2 regions of the Exiguobacterium sp. FD-YE-25-4 genome follow, and region 1 is predicted to be linked to the other one. Evidence: a T-box and tRNA genes for the amino acid it is inferred to sense, from the RefSeq annotation. Region 1 holds a T-box; the other holds one or more tRNA genes.
What was found. The T-box of region 1 lies ahead of argS (arginine--tRNA ligase). A T-box ahead of a tRNA ligase gene usually reads a tRNA of that ligase, here a tRNA-Arg.
Positions count from the first base shown of each region.

Region 2: it encodes a tRNA-Arg, which carries the amino acid that the T-box ahead of argS (arginine--tRNA ligase) is inferred to sense. The anticodon was not compared.

Region 1 covers NZ_CM168041.1:325,718-330,000, reverse strand. Annotated here, with positions in the region: gene AC13H5_RS01685 (YajQ family cyclic di-GMP-binding protein) at 1-219, shown strand, start outside; gene AC13H5_RS01680 (metallophosphoesterase family protein) at 216-794, shown strand; gene argS (arginine--tRNA ligase) at 832-2,514, opposite strand; T-box leader at 2,568-2,780, opposite strand; gene AC13H5_RS01670 (GGDEF domain-containing protein) at 2,933-4,283, shown strand, end outside.
Region 2 covers NZ_CM168041.1:2,077,721-2,082,003, forward strand. Annotated here, with positions in the region: gene AC13H5_RS10680 (sugar-binding transcriptional regulator) at 1-867, opposite strand, end outside; gene AC13H5_RS10685 (glutaredoxin family protein) at 980-1,237, opposite strand; gene AC13H5_RS10690 (RNA polymerase factor sigma-54) at 1,239-2,384, opposite strand; tRNA gene AC13H5_RS10695 (tRNA-Arg) at 2,508-2,580, shown strand; gene clpP (ATP-dependent Clp endopeptidase proteolytic subunit ClpP) at 2,732-3,307, shown strand; gene AC13H5_RS10705 (MerR family transcriptional regulator) at 3,304-3,795, opposite strand; gene AC13H5_RS10710 (hypothetical protein) at 3,853-4,283, opposite strand, start outside.

The sequences.
Region 1 (4,283 bases):
ACCGTCCGTCAGCGCGTCAAGTTGAAGAGCGGCATCGATAAAGACGATGCGAAAAAAATCAACAACGCCATTAAAGAATCAAAATTGAAAGTGAAGTCGCAAATCCAAGACGATCAAATCCGTGTGACGGCCAAGTCACGCGATGACCTCCAAGCCGTCATGCAGCTCGTCCGTGAGCTCGAATTGTCTGTCGATGCCCAATTTACGAACTACCGATGAAGCTCGCCATCATCAGTGACCCGCACGGTTCGTTTGATGATTTGAAGGCCGTCCTCGAGTCGGTCCGGCGTGAGACGGAGCATATCCTCTGCCTCGGCGATTTATATGAATGCCACATTGGCAAAAAGCGACGGAACGAACGGTTCCACGAAGTGTCCGACGTCGTGACGTACGATCCGGATTACGAGGCGCTGCTCACGTTCCCGAGTCTGCGTGGCAATCAAGAAGAACGGATTGACGAGGTGCTCGTCGTGTCGCATCCAGTTAAGACGCGGATTTCATTATTACCGGAACAGACGACGCTCGATGAGGCGTTGTTCTTGCATGGCCATCAAGTGAACTGGAGTCCGGACTGGGAACCGATCGTCGAGAAAGGCAAGTATCCGCTCGTCTTTATCGGCCACAGCCATATCCCGGGGATTTACCGGAAAGGCCGTTCGATTCCCTGGGAAATCGGGAAACCGTTCACATTGAAGAAAAAACGGTACGTCATCAACGTCGGCGCCGTCATCTTCGACCGGGAATGGTGTTTGTACGATACAAAAACCCGGACAGTCACACGAATGAAGGCATAGGAAAAGGGACCCCCTCAAAAGGGTCCCTTATTTGTGCTTACATTTCTTCTGGAGCTTGAACACCGATCAGACGGAGTCCTTCTGTCAATACGATCGTCACCGCTTTGACGAGGGCGAGACGCGACTGTTTACCAGCATCTTCTTCGAGTACACGGACATGGCCGTAATACTTGTTGAACGATTGCGCCAAGTCGAGGACGTAACGGCTGATGATCGACGGTTCACGGCGCTCATGGGCACGTGTGATCACGTGTGGGAACGCGTTTAGCATCGTCACGACGCCCCACGTGTGGTCGTCATCCGCACCCGTGAATGTCGAGCCGTCGTAGTTGCCTTTACGGAGGAGCGAGTTCGCACGCGCGTTCGTGTACTGCACGTACGGGCCTGTCTCGCCTTCAAACTTGAGCATGCTGTCGAGGTCGAACTCGATGTTGTTGATGCGCTCGTTCTTCAAGTCGTGGAAGATGACCGCGCCGACACCGACCATACGTGCCACGTCGTCCGCGTTCGCAAGTTCTGGGTTCTTCTGGGCGATGTTGCCTTGAGCTTTCTCGATTGCTTCTTTCAGCACTTCCTCGAGCAAGACGATGCGACCTTTTCGTGTCGACATCTTTTTCCCTTCTTGCAAAATCAAACCGAACGGCACGTGATGCATGCCATCGACGAAGTCGTAGCCGAGTTTACGGAGGACCGAGAACAACTGCTTGAAGTGAAGCGCCTGTTCGCCGCCGACGACGTAGTTCGCTTGGACGAAGTTATACGTCTCATGACGATAAACGGCCGCTGCCAAGTCACGTGTTGCGTAAAGCGTCGCGCCATCTTTCTTTTTAATCAAGCATGGCGGCAAGTTCTCGTCTTCGAGTGAGACGACCATCGCCCCTTCACTTTCGACGAGAAGGTTCTTCTCTTCGAGCATGGCGACGATGCGGTCCATCTTGTCGTTGTAGAACGCCTCCCCGTGGAAGCTGTCGAACTCGACGCCGAGCAAGTCGTATACTTTTTGGAACTCTTTGAGCGACTCGTCACGGAACCATGTCCATAGCTCAGTCGCTTCTTCGTTGCCGTCTTCAAGTTTCTTGAACCAAGCACGGCCTTCGTCCTCAAGTTCCGGTTGCGTCTTCGCCTCTTCATGGAAGTGAACGTAAAGCTTCAACAATTCGGCAATCGGATGCTCACGTACCGCTTCCTCGTTGCCCCATTTTTTATAGGCGACCATCAGTTTTCCAAACTGTGTCCCCCAGTCCCCAAGGTGGTTGACCCCAACGACGTCGTAGCCGTTTTTACGGGCGATCTGGTTAATGGCGTTCCCGATTACAGTTGAACGGAGGTGTCCCATCGAGAACGGTTTGGCGATGTTCGGTGACGAGAAGTCGGTCACGATTGTCTCGTTGCGGGTCGCATGCGTCGCATAGTCCGCTTTTTCGTCGAGCACCATGTTGATGATTTCTTGTGACACGACGTCACGGCTCAAGAAGACGTTCACGTATGGTCCAGCCGCCTCGACTTTTGTGAACAATTCATCGTTCAAATCGTTCGCGATATCAGTCGCGATCATGACCGGCGCTTTCCGGTAGGCTTTCGCGAGTTGGAAACAAGGGAAAGCAAGGTCCCCGTGTGCCTCATGTTTTGGTTTTTCAATTAGAGCTTCAATTTGGTCGAGCGTCAACTCGTCCCCGATGACACGGGACAAGGCTTCCGCATATTTGCGTTCATAACTCATTACAATTCCTCCTTATAAAATTTTCATAAAAAAAAACGCCCTTTGCACAGATGCAAAGAGACGGGATGGCCCGCGGTACCACTCTTCTTGCCTGCTTGACGCAGACCGCTTTATCGGTGATAACGGGGGTCCCCCGGCTACGCCTACTAAGGTTCGGGCAGCATCTCAAAAGTGCGTTTCGCGATGTTTGTCAGCCTAGGCTCTCACCAATCCCTAGGTCGCTTTGTTGACGGAACGATCGTTACTCTCTTTTTCATCGACTTTCGTCTATGTGGTTGAAAAGCAATTTCATTATAGAGGATATTTCATATAGACTCAATGCTAGAATTCCGCCATTATGATGAATAGGCAGGACTCAGGCATGATTGTGCCGAATCTCCTACCATACATATCGAATTTTCCCACATAGGAGGGAACCATGAACCATTTTCGCAAGATGTCCGTCCTTGGTTGGAGCATATGGAGTGTTTTACTCATATCGACGATCACCTTGTTCGCCACAGGCGTATTGAACATACCCGCCATCGAGCCGTTGCCGTTCATCTTGATCGCGCTCCTTGTCATCATTTTTCAAATGGACTCCATCGAACGGAAAGGCGTCTACTTCACGTTTTCGGAAAGTATCGTCCTCATCATTTTCTTGTTTTTTGATTTCGAGACGGCGCTTTTCGTCAATCAGATTGGTCTCCTCGTCTTCCAGTTCGTAAACTTGAAACCGCGCGTCGCGCTTCGACGCTTCCGCTTCACGTATCCTTGGAACGCCATCACGTCTTTCTTGGAGATTGCCATCCCAGCCGGTGTTTACTTGGCACTTGGTGGTGTGACCGGTCTCGGCTTCTATTCTCAAGACTCGTTCCTGCCGCTCGCCGGTTTGATTCTGGCCATCATCTTGAACACGGTCGTGCAAAAGTATCAAGTCGGTTGGTGGTTCCGCGTCGACATCCCGGTCCGCGATTTTCTGAGCATCGCGTTTTATACGTATATCGTCAGTCTCGTCTTCATTTTGGCGGCCTCGTTGTTCCGGGAGACGAATTTACTCGTCGTCAGCAGCATCGCTGCCGCGTTGACGTTCTTCATCAAGCGGCTCATCATCCAAAAAGGCCGGCAAGACGCCTTTAAATCGTTGATTGAACAGTATGATGAGGCAAAAGAAGCCGTGTCGTTATCGCAGAGCGAGGCGCAAGCCATCGAAGTGTTTCTCAGTCAATGTGAGCGGCTCAATCACTATGACGAAGGGTTCGTCGAGTTTAAACTGTTCGACCGTACCCTGTACTTTGATTTGAAGACGCGTCAGCCGATTGACCGTCACATCGTGTTCGATTTGCTCGATCACGCTTATCCGAACGAAGCCTCGGTCGAATATGAGATGCGCTTCGAATGGGACGCACCACTGTCGAACGAATTTGACGACGACTATCATAGTTTCATCTCGGTTCGGTCCGAGGAGATCGAAGGGATTCGCACGTGGCTCGTCATGACGGGTGAACACGTCTATGGGTATCCCTCGACCATCCAACGTGAAATCGTCAAACTTCTCAAGTCGTTCAACCGGACGATCAGCCGTTGCCATGAGCGCGACCGTCTTTACACGGAAAGTCGGACCGACAGCTTGACGCTGCTCGCGAATGCACGCGCGTTTTACGAATACGGGATTCAACAAATCTCGGACGGTTCGATGTATCCGATTTCGGTCGCGATGCTCGACATCGACTTTTTCAAAAAAATCAACGATTTGCACGGACATCAAGTCGGGGACAGTGTGCTCCAAG
Region 2 (4,283 bases), 1.2 Mb from region 1:
GACCGTCTTGACCCGATGAACGATTTCACCTTCGGCGTTGAAGTAATATCCGAACGCCTCGGCGACGGCATCATGCCGTTCGATCATCCGCAAATGCTCTGGTGACGCGTGACGGCGTTTCGCCATCGTTTCCGCCTCACCAATTCCATGTACCACAATTCGCGCCGCTCTAATCATTTCCAGGACATTTTTTATGCTAGGTTCCTCCACCATCCGCTCGAACGTCTCTTGCGAAACCTCGTCCGGAATGTGGAGTAAATGATAGTCGGCATGGGCCCGGTCGGCCATTCGAGAACAGACGGTGTTCGCCTGTAACTCAAGCGTCTCTCCGAGTCCTCCGCGTGCCGGCACGAAATGCATCGGCCGTTCTTTTTTATCGGGCGACATCATGGCCGCAACCGATGCCATCGTCGTCCCGCCTGTGACCGCGATGATATTGTCGTCAGGTGCCAGTCGCGCTTTCAGCTGCGTGACGGCGGCCCGACCGATATCTCGCTGGACCCAGAACGTCTCGTCGGAATCACCCGGTACGATGACGACTTGGCGAACGCCTAGTTTTCGCTCGAGTTCTCGTGCGACTTCCGAGATGCCTAGGATCTCTCCCATGACCTCGTGCAAGTCTCTGAGAACGTTTCGGCCCGATTCCGTAAGGGAAATACCTTGAGTAGCGACCATCAATAGACCTTGGTCTTTCAAAAAGTCGACTTCTCGTCTTAGGATTCGTTCCGTCAGCCCGAGGCTTGTGGCGAGTGTCCGGCGGCCGATTGGCTGCATCAACCGGACATAATGTAAGATGTCGTAACGATGTCGGAGCGTATCGAGCATGTCGGGAACGATTTGCTTCTGAACTTGAATCAGCTGCTGGATCATACTCATTCCCCCTCGACTTAAAGCATGGACAATTTTTGTCCCACTTTTATATTTGCGTCCCACCGCTACGACTTCATCTTATCAATGACCTTTCCGTCTTGCAACCCCTTCAAACGTTTTTTTTCGATGTAAGCGTATACTTAACAAAATCTTCAACTTTACTGTCATCGTATCGCCCTTGACTAATGACGCGCCCCTCGTGTAAGACGACGGGGATCTCGAACAAGTACTTCGCCTCGAGTTCTTCGTTGCCCGTGATGTCGACCTGCTCGAGTTCGAACGGATAGTCTTCCATGAGCCATTCGAGCATGACGAGTGCCTCCTCGCAGAGCGAACAGTTGGCACGCCGGTATAATGTCAGCACCATGTCAGTCCCCTCCTTTCCATAGTTGTCGTTCCCGCTCCCGCGAGTTTCCAAAACCGAGCGCTTCCCGATAGTTCGCCACGGTCCGTCGTGTCACCGTATAGCCGATCCGGGCCAACTCTCGCATGAGTGCGGCGTCACTCAAAGGTGACGTCTCTTGTTGAATCAGTTCGGCGAGCGCCTTTTTCACCATGAACGGCGATTGCCCATGATCCGTGGACCTGACGAAAAAGTGGCGCCACGCCATGACCCCGCCCTCGGTCGCCACATACTTTCCTTGGATGGCCCGTCCGACGGTCGACTCGTGCTTGCCGATCCGTTCGGCGACTTCTTTCCGCGTCAACGGATGCAAGACGAGCTTGCCGTCGAGCCAGTCCGCCTGACGTTCCGCGATGACCGTCCATACCGAATGTAGCGTCGCGTTCCGCATCTCGAGCGTCTCGTGCCACCACTTCGCCTCGCGGTCGTCCCCGATCCGAGCCGCATCGAGCGTTGGGCTGAACCATGTCGTCACAAGCCCATCGTCACGCCGGGCGACTTCGAGTTCCGGTACGATATGCTCGGTTCCTTCATATAATATTGGTGTTTTCGGTAACGTCGCCACGATACGGGTCACCCGGTCGAACTCGGCCACCGAGATGTCGAGTCGGCCCGGGATGTCATCAACGTTCGCGTCGAGCGCCTCGAACACGTCCAAGACGAGCGGGTCGTCATGTTCAATCGCATGCCGGTATTGGCAGTCCCGCTCATTCTTCGCGCCGATCCCCGTCGGTTCTAAAAACAAGAGCGCCTGGCGTGCCGCCTCAACGTCCGCCACATCGACCTCGAAGCGATGGGCGAGCACGAAGTCACTATCAGGTAAGAGGCCGCGGTGGTCTAGCGCGAGGACGAGCCGCTTTTGAAGCATACGTTGGACCTCGTTCCCACTTCCTTCCTCAATCTGTTCGAACAGACGGGACTCGAATCCGCTCGCCGTGTCCTCCACCCATTCGACCGCGCCGCTGCCGATGGCGATGTTCGGGTTCCGCTTTGACAAGCGGCCAAGCTGAAAAGCGATCGCGGTCCGGTCTGCTTCGAGAACCGGCAGACGCCTGACCATGTCCTGGGTCAGTTGTTGCTTTTGAAGTTGCTGTTGTTCTTGGCGTTGCATCGGTCACACCCCTCTCGTTTCCTATTGTAGCGAAAGGCGGGAAAACGCGCTCAAAAAAAAGTGAGACGAACAGGATTGCTTTTTTAAAAAAACAAATGTATAATAAATCGTGTCAGAGAACATGCACCCGTAGCTCAGGGGATAGAGCACTGGTTTCCGGTGCCAGGTGTCGGGAGTTCGAATCTCTCCGGGTGTATCAAAGAAAGAGGTCAGGCAGATGCCTGGCCTCTTTTGTCGTTTTAGAATCGTCAAACCGTGGAATAGGTCAAAAACGATGACTATCGTTTGACCAACATTGACTATAGCGGTATGATATGTTTACAACCTACATAAAGGAGGCAGATTCAATGTTAATTCCAACAGTTATCGAACAAACAGGTCGCGGGGAACGCGCGTACGATATTTACTCACGCTTGCTCAAGGACCGCATCATCTTGCTCGGAAGTGCGATCGACGACAACGTCGCCAACTCGATCGTTGCCCAGCTCCTCTTCCTTGCAGCCGAGGACCCAGATAAGGACATCTCACTTTACATCAACAGCCCGGGTGGTTCGATCACTTCCGGAATGGCGATTTATGACACGATGAACTTCATCAAACCGAACGTGTCGACGATTTGTATCGGAATGGCCGCATCGATGGGTGCCTTCTTGCTCCAAGCCGGTGAAAAAGGCAAACGCTTCGCGCTTCCAAACGCGGAGATCATGATTCACCAACCGCTCGGCGGTACGCAAGGTCAAGCATCGGACATCAAGATCCATGCTGAACGCATCATCAAGATGCGCGAGAAATTGAACCAAATCATGGCCGACAACACAGGCCAGCCGCTTGAAGTCATCGAGCGCGACACAGAGCGCGACTACTTCATGTCAGCTGAACAAGCGAAAGACTACGGTCTCATCGACAAGGTCATGACGCGTTAATCCAAAAGCGCCTTTCCCAACTCCGGGAAAGGCGCTTCTTTCGCTAAACAGACGCCATATGATTCGTCTGTCGTCAGCTCTGGTTGCAATTTTTCCCAAACAAACGGGATTGTGGTGAGTTCGGATACATAGCCGTTCACGATTTTCGGTCGGTCCCACATCTCATAACGTACTTTCATTGAATCTCCCCCTGTTTGCATCCATTTGATTTGTTGCTCGACTTGTCGCAACGCCTCGATTTCGCGTTGGACCTCATCAAGTCTGCTGTCGAGTAACTCGCTCACACTTTCTGCCGTCTGAATTTGTTCGAGCGAGATACCCATTTGGCGTAGTAACTTGATTTCGTTCAGGCGTCTTATTTCTTCCATCCCGTATAACCGATACTGATTATCTAAACGAGTCGGTCGGACGAGTCCTTTCGCTTCATACCATTTGATTGCTTTAGTGGACAACCCCGTTAGATGGACCACTTTTCCGATTTGAATCATTGGCGTCCCCCCTTCTCGTTGATCATAAAGCCGCCCGTAGCGGACAGGTCAACTCTTTTATTCCTTGACCTCGACCCCGAACACATAGCGGCTGTCCCCACGCGGCCACTCCCCGCCCGTCTCGAACAAATAGACACCCGGTTCGTCTGGGACGACGGGATCAGACCGTACGAGCTCCCCATCGATGATTTGATGGAATGAGACGTTCGACGGCTCGGCATGGAACTCGACATCAATCTCGGCACCCGGCTCGACCGGCACGAGCTGCAAGTCGTCCGCTTCCGGCAACCCGTGGTCTTCACATACCGCCTCGCCCCCATTGGACCAGCAGAACGTCGACTGTTTCACTTCGGCCGTCACCGATCCGACCCGGACTGTCGGGAGCGGCGGTTTGATCGAGGACTCCGACTTCCAAAACGAGGTGGCCAACAACGCGCCGCCGACGAGAATCAACCCAACCACGACGATCCATAACCCTTTTCGTCTCA